DNA from 2 places in the Paraburkholderia sp. GAS348 genome. Region 2 is predicted to be linked to the other one. Evidence: riboswitches for the same ligand, from Rfam matches in the RefSeq annotation. Region 2 holds a riboswitch; the other holds the start of a gene.

Region 1 (3,410 bases), on a different contig from region 2:
TGGGGGAAGGGCTGCATCCCAGGCTAGGCGCCTGATCGCTTCTGCGGCGATCTGTCCATCGGTGAGGTGCGTGCTTGCGTTGCTGCGCGCGGCGGAGCGGGAGCTAGCCATGGAGATTCCCTCGAGAGGGGACAGCGATTGGACAACACTAGCAGATGTCAAGGCCAACGCCACAAAAGCACAGACCAACAAGCGCCGCGCAGGCAAAAACAAGACCTATTGAATAGACCCAGCCACGACCTGCGCCGTAGCCGCCGACAACGTCCACCCCAAATGCCCATGCCCGGTGTTATAAAAGACGCCGCGCCGTTTCCCGCGCCCCACCTTCGGCAACATACTCGGCAGCATAGGCCGTAACCCAGCCCATGGAATCACCTTCGAAGTCGACACCTCAGGAAAATACCGTCGAGTCCAGTCGACCAAAGGCGCGATCCGATCCGACCGAATATCCCGATTGAACCCATTGATCTCCGCCGTGCCGGCGACCCGAAACCGATCCACGCCGAGCCGGCTAGTCACGATCTTCGCGCTATCGTCGAGCAGACTCACCCACGGCGCGCGCTGCTGGCTCACTTCATCGTCGAGGCAAACGGTGATCGAATAGCCCTTCACCGGGTAGACATTCACGTGATCGCCCAGCATTGCCGCAAAATCGCGGCTCTTTACACCGGCACACACCACGATCTGCTCAAAAGCAAACTGCTGCGGCTCACCGGCCAGATTCACGCTCAGCGAAAACCGCCCCTCAGCCGGCTGTTCGATAGCCGTAATTTCCGCATCGTAATGAAACTCCACGCCATGCCGCGCGCACGCCTCTGCAAGCCCACGTGTGAACTTGTGAATATCGCCAGTCGAATCCGAAGGCGTAAAAAAACCGCCAAAAAAATCACCCTGCAGCGTAGGCTCGATCGCATGCAACTCGCTCGACGTCACCGGATTCCGGTCCAGGCCGCCTTCGCGCAGCAATTCATTCACCTTGCTCGCGGCATCGAATTCCTTGCGCGTCTTATAGATGTGCAAAATGCCGCGCCGCTCCAGATCGAAGTCGATCCCCTCGCGCTCGGCGATCGAAAACAGATGCTCACGCGCTGCAATCGCGAGCCGCACCGTTTCGACGGTGTTCGCGCGATAGCGCGGAATCTGCCGTAAAAATTCGCCCATCCACGAATACTTGTGCCACGTGGGCATCGGATTGAGCAGCAGCGGGGCGTCGCGCGTGAGCATCCAGCGCAAGCCCTTCAGCACGGTGGCCGCACTGTTCCAGACTTCCGCATTGCTGGCGGACAGTTGGCCACCGTTGGCGAACGAGGTCTCCATCGCCGCATAGCGATGACGTTCGAACACGGTGACGTGGTGGCCGCGCTGCGCCAGGGCGTGAGCAGTCGTGACGCCGGTAATGCCGGCGCCGATAATGGCGATTCTTGACATGACATGATCCAGAGTAGTTGAGCATCACCGGTGTCGATTTCGTATCGAAACCGGCGTCGATGCCCCATCTGTTCATGTACCTGAGAGTTTCTTCCCGTGAGCATACGCGCGCGACGTAAGCGGTATGCGGGGAATCCCCTTCGGTGGGCGCGCACGGCGCCGCTCTCCAGATGTTCCAGCTGCGCGGTCCTTTTGCCTGAGAGTTTCCGGGGCGGTTGCTCCGTCGGCGTCGTCACAAACCTCTGACGATCTCTCCCGCGCTGCGATGCAGAACGGCTCGACGATACCGGGCAAAAGTCTTCGCCGCAAGTGTTTCCTGCAATGCAGCGCCCCATCGGCCCGGTACCGCGCCATATGGAACGGCAGTTCCGGCCACAAACGCGATGACCGCCGTTCAACTGCCGGCGTGGGTTTTTCAGGTCCGGATAGAGGGCTTGAAGCGGCGACATCGGCTATATTGGGTGGCGTTGCCCGACTTCAATTCACAGAGGAGACCGCCGTGCCCGCTGTCACAACCCTGCTCGCCTTCGCCCTGGTCTCGTTCGGCATGGTGCTCACGCCCGGCCCGAACATGATCTATCTGATCTCGAGATCGCTCTGCCAGGGGCGGCGCGCCGGACTCGTGTCGCTCGGCGGCGTCGCGCTCGGCTATGTGTTCTACGTGTTTTGCGCGGCGTTCGGTATCACGGCGCTGCTGTTGACGGTGCCTTACGCGTACGACGCGTTGCGATTCGGCGGCGCACTTTACCTGCTGTATCTGGCGTGGCAAGCGGTCAAGCCGGGCGGCCGCTCGCCGTTCCAGGTGCGCGACCTGCCGCACGACAGCCGCCGCAAGCTGTTCACGATGGGCCTCGTGACAAACCTCGCGAATCCAAAGATCGCCGTGATGTATCTGTCGCTGCTGCCGCAATTCATTTCACCGGAGCACGGCAGCGTGCTCACGCAGTCGATCGCGCTGGGCTGCGTGCAGATTGTTATCGCCGTCACGATCAATGCGCTGATTGCGAGCACGGCGGGTTCGATTGCCGGGTTTCTCGCTGGGCGGCCAGTGTGGCTGCTGGTGCAACGCTGGCTGATGGGCACCGTGCTCGCCGGTCTGGCCGTGCGGATCGCGCTGGACGCGCGCCGTTAAACCACATATCGAAGACTCGCCTGAGCCTGAGCAGCGGGCGCCCTGGCCACATCATGCTCATAGCGTCTTTTACATGAGTGTGGATATTCATCAACGAAACAGACATGCGCTTCGAGGAATGCGGACGCGTTCGGGACACACTCGGCCATTGCGGAGATTCGTACACCGCGAGCGGCCGGGGCGTTTATCATAGTGCCCACAAACTAAAACCTGCCGCCCGGCTGTGCCACGGTAATGCACACCCTCCACGAGACCAGGCGGCGCATGCGGCGACATCCTCCATGAACTCCACTCCCGACGCTGTTTCCCGTCCCTCAATCCGCGCTTTGACCTTGCTTGAAGGGCGCGTGCTTGGCGTGTTAGTCGAAAAGCAACACACCGTGCCGGACAGTTATCCGCTTTCGCTGAACGCGCTGACCTTGGGCTGCAATCAGAAGACCGGCCGCACACCCGTGATGAATGCGACCGAAGCCGAGGTGCTGACCGCCATCGACGGCTTGAAGCGCCTGAGCCTGGTGATGGAGGGCAGCAGCAGCCGCGTGCCGCGCTTCGAGCACAACATGAATCGGGTATTGGGCTTGCCAAGTCAGTCGGCGGCCTTGCTGACCACATTGCTGCTGCGCGGTCCGCAGACGGCGGCCGAGTTGCGCTTGAACAGCGCGCGCCTGCATGGATTTGCCGACATCTCGTCGGTCGAGGCGTTTCTCGACGAGTTGGCTGCCAACGACCCGCCGCGGGTAGCGAAGCTGGCCCGCACGCCGGGCGAGCGCGAAAATCGCTGGGCGCATCTGCTATGCGGCGAAGTCAGCGCGAGTGATCTGGCACAGCCGGGCGGGGAAGATGAGCTCGT
Region 2 (3,410 bases):
AGGTGTTCCTGGCGGTGCGGGCGTCCGTTCGACTGTCGAATCGGACGCGCCGCGCCTGTCGGGTTTAAACGTAATGGTGCAACTTGCGGTGAATCAGGCGCCGACGGACTTTGCGTACGCGTCTGCATCGATCAGGCGATCCTGCGATGCGTCCGCAGCCGGCTTGATCTTGAAGAGCCAGTTCTCGTACGGCGCGCTGTTGACGCCATCCGGCGTGTCGGCGACGGCCGGGTTCGCTTCGATGATTTCGCCCGAGACCGGCGCGTAGATATCGGAAGCGGCTTTCACCGATTCGATCACGGCGACGGTGTCGCCAGCGTTGACGGTCTTGCCCAGTTCCTGGACTTCGAAGAAGACGATGTCGCCGAGCGCTTCCTGCGCGTGGTCGGTGATGCCGACCGTCAGCGTGCCGTCCGCTTCGGTGCGGACCCACTCGTGCGATTCGGTGTATTTCAGATCGGCCGGGATGCTCATCGGATGCTCCTATGCGGTGTTATTCGGTAGTGTTTCAAAAAGGTGACGCACGCGCCGGCTGCTTAAATCGCCAGCACTTTGCCGTTGCGTACGAACGGCAGTTTTACCACGCTTGCGGGTACGTTTTTGTCACGAATCTGGACGTGAACGGTGTCGCCCGGCTGCACGCCTTTCGGCACACGCGCAAAGGCGATCGATTCCTGCATCGTGGGTGAAAAAGTACCGCTGGTGATCTCGCCTTCGCCCTGCGGCGTGACGACTTTCTGGTGAGCGCGCAGCACGCCTGCCGCCTTGCCGTTTTCCTTCAGCAGGATCAGACCGACGAATGCGGCCTGCGAGCCGTTGGCTTCGAGCTTGCCCTTGCCGACGAAGTCGCGCGGCGAGGTCAGATCGACAGTCCAGGCGAGGCCGGCGTCGAGCGGCGAGACGTTGTCGTCCATATCCTGGCCGTACAGGTTCATGCCGGCTTCGAGACGCAGCGTGTCGCGCGCGCCAAGACCTGCCGGGCGCACGCCTTGGACCTGCAGTGCGTTCCACAGCGCTTCGACGTGATCCGCCGGGACGATGATTTCGAAGCCGTCTTCGCCGGTGTAGCCGGTGCGGGCGACGGTGAGTTCGCCGAACGGCGTGTCTTCGATGCGCGCGGCGTTGAATGGCTTCAATGCTTCAGTGGCGGCTTGCGCCGTTGGCACGGTTTGCCAGACTTTTTCGCGGGCGTTCGGACCTTGCACGGCGACGATCGCGTAATCGCGGCGCGGCGTGATGGTGAGGCCGAAGCTGCCTTCGGCGTTGAGCTGGCCGAACCAGGCGATGTCTTTATCGGCGGTGCCGGCGTTGACGACCACGCGAAAGTGATTTTCGCCGAAGTAATAGACGATCAGATCGTCGATCACACCGCCATTCGGGTTCAGCAGACAGGAGTAAAGCGCGCGGCCCGGCGTTTGCAGCTTGGCGACGTTGTTGGCGAGCGCGTATTCGAAGAAGGCGCGCACGCGCTCGCCGGCGAAATCGACGACGCACATATGCGAGACGTCGAACATGCCGGCGTCGGTGCGCACGGCGCGGTGTTCGTCGATCTGCGAGCCGTAGTTGACGGGCATGTCCCAGCCGCCGAAATCGACCATGCGGGCGTTGAGCGCACGATGGGTGGCGTTGAGCGGGGTGTGTTTGAGTTCGGTCATGGGGCCTCGGGCGTCTCGCGAAACAAAAAAGGCCATGCGGCACGACGCCTCGCGGCCTGCCGGCTGCGAGCGATTGCGTTGCATGACCCCTCTGTCCTCGATACCTGAGAGATTGCGCTGCCGTACGATGTTGAAGCCACCATCGCTACGGTTAAGCGCGCGCCCCTTCGGTGGGCAGCTTGCCAGAATCTGCTCGATGTATACGGCGCATACACGACGCAGACGGCTACTGCCGCTCTCCAGAGTGCGAAAAACCTCTGCCATGAGGCGGGTTTTTCGACGCGGCCGGTCCTTTTGCCTGAGAGTTTGCGGGTGTGCCCCTTCGGCGGCGCGGCCTGCGATTTTCTGCGGCCAGCACGCTCTCCCGACGCGTGCGGCGAATGTACGCGAGGGCCGGGGGCTTGTCAAATAAAGGCTCGCAAGGGGCACGGCGGTTGGCGTTGCGGGTTCGCAAATATCGAAAAAAAGCGCGGGACGTGATGCCCGCGCTTCTTTGCTGCAGTGCCGGAACCCGCGCGATTATTCGCCGATGGCGTGCGCCGCGTTGTCCAGTTCCTGGTTCAGCACGCGCTGTTCGTCGCCGGACAGGCCGCCGCCGTGTTGAGCGGCCATGTCGTGGGCTTCCTGGCGGATCACGTCCAGACGGTGATGCAGGGCGCCGCCTTGCGGGGGCGGGTAGTAGCCTTGGTTGACGTGAGCGTCGATGCGGCGGCTCAGGTTGTCGATCCGGCCATTGACCTGGTTGAGGCGCTGATCCGCGATCTGCTGCGGATTAGGGCGCGGCGCCGGCGCGGGTTGCTGGGGCGCCACCACGCAGGCGGCGAGGGAGCTGAGCAATGCGCATGCTGCTACTGCGCGGACGATACGGGGCATGGACTCTCCGGAAGTCGTTGTCGTTTTGTGGTGCTACTGGGGTAGCAACGGATTGCTGGGGATTCGCGCTGACCGCGGAGGCGGGGTTATTTGTAACGTTATGTTCCTTTCGGGGCTGTCAGGCTCTTTGCCTTTGGCGGCGGCATGGTTCGCATGCCACCGCCCGATAGCCAGAAAGCGCCCCTTAGGCAAAAAGTCAGCGAAGACGCTCAAACGGCAGCCGGACGCCTTCTTCCGAACTCCGGGCGGCAAGCTCGATGATCGTCATCACGTCGACCGCATCCTGAGCGCTGACCGGGAATTTCACGCCGTTCTGAATGGCATCCGCCAAGGCAATATAAAAGCCGACGTATTCCCCATTGCGCGTAGGCACCGCCCGCTCCACTTCCTGATCGCCTTCGAGCGCGCGCAGCACCCCCGCCGCATTGCCGGCGCCGAATCCCTCGTCGCCGGGCCGCAAGCCGGCTTTCAACTGATCTTCCTGCGTATCGAGCCCGTATTTCACATAGCTCCCCTGCGTGCCGTGAATCGCAAACCTTGGCGCGACTAGCGCAGTCAGTGCGCTTGCATGCAACACCACTTCGAACTCGCCGTAGCCAAGCTGAATATGCACGTAGTCCGGCGCGCTGGCCTGGTCGCGATGGGTCCGAACCGTCGCGGACACGGTTTGCGGTGCGCCGAACAACGCCAATGCCTGATCGATCAGGTGCGGCCCAAGATCGAATAGCAAACCGCCGCCGCGCGAGGCTTCCTCGCGCCAACGCTGCCGAACCTCCGGCCGGAAACGGTCGAAATGCGATTCGTAGTGCGTGATGCGCCCCAACTCTCTGCCGGCCAGCAGATCCCGCACGGTCAGAAAATCACCGTCCCAGCGGCGGTTGT

The links. A riboswitch is a leader RNA that binds a small molecule or an ion and turns the genes downstream of it on or off. The one in region 2 is predicted to bind glycine.
Region 1: linked by a shared signal. The riboswitch ahead of P3T22_RS23455 (D-amino acid dehydrogenase) and the one ahead of gcvT (glycine cleavage system aminomethyltransferase GcvT) in region 2 are both predicted to bind glycine.

Annotation. Positions count from the first base shown of each region.
Region 1 covers NZ_JBNPVT010000016.1:49,520-52,929, reverse strand. The annotation lists gene P3T22_RS23460 (BON domain-containing protein) at 1-111, opposite strand, end outside; gene P3T22_RS23455 (D-amino acid dehydrogenase) at 217-1,428, opposite strand; glycine riboswitch at 1,603-1,696, opposite strand; gene P3T22_RS23450 (LysE family translocator) at 1,928-2,560, shown strand; gene P3T22_RS23445 (YceH family protein) at 2,842-3,410, shown strand, end outside.
Region 2 covers NZ_JBNPVT010000010.1:21,759-25,168, reverse strand. The annotation lists gene gcvH (glycine cleavage system protein GcvH) at 94-474, opposite strand; gene gcvT (glycine cleavage system aminomethyltransferase GcvT) at 537-1,655, opposite strand; glycine riboswitch at 1,737-1,908, opposite strand; glycine riboswitch at 1,931-2,032, opposite strand; gene P3T22_RS18265 (hypothetical protein) at 2,175-2,528, opposite strand; gene P3T22_RS18260 (oxidoreductase) at 2,725-3,410, opposite strand, start outside.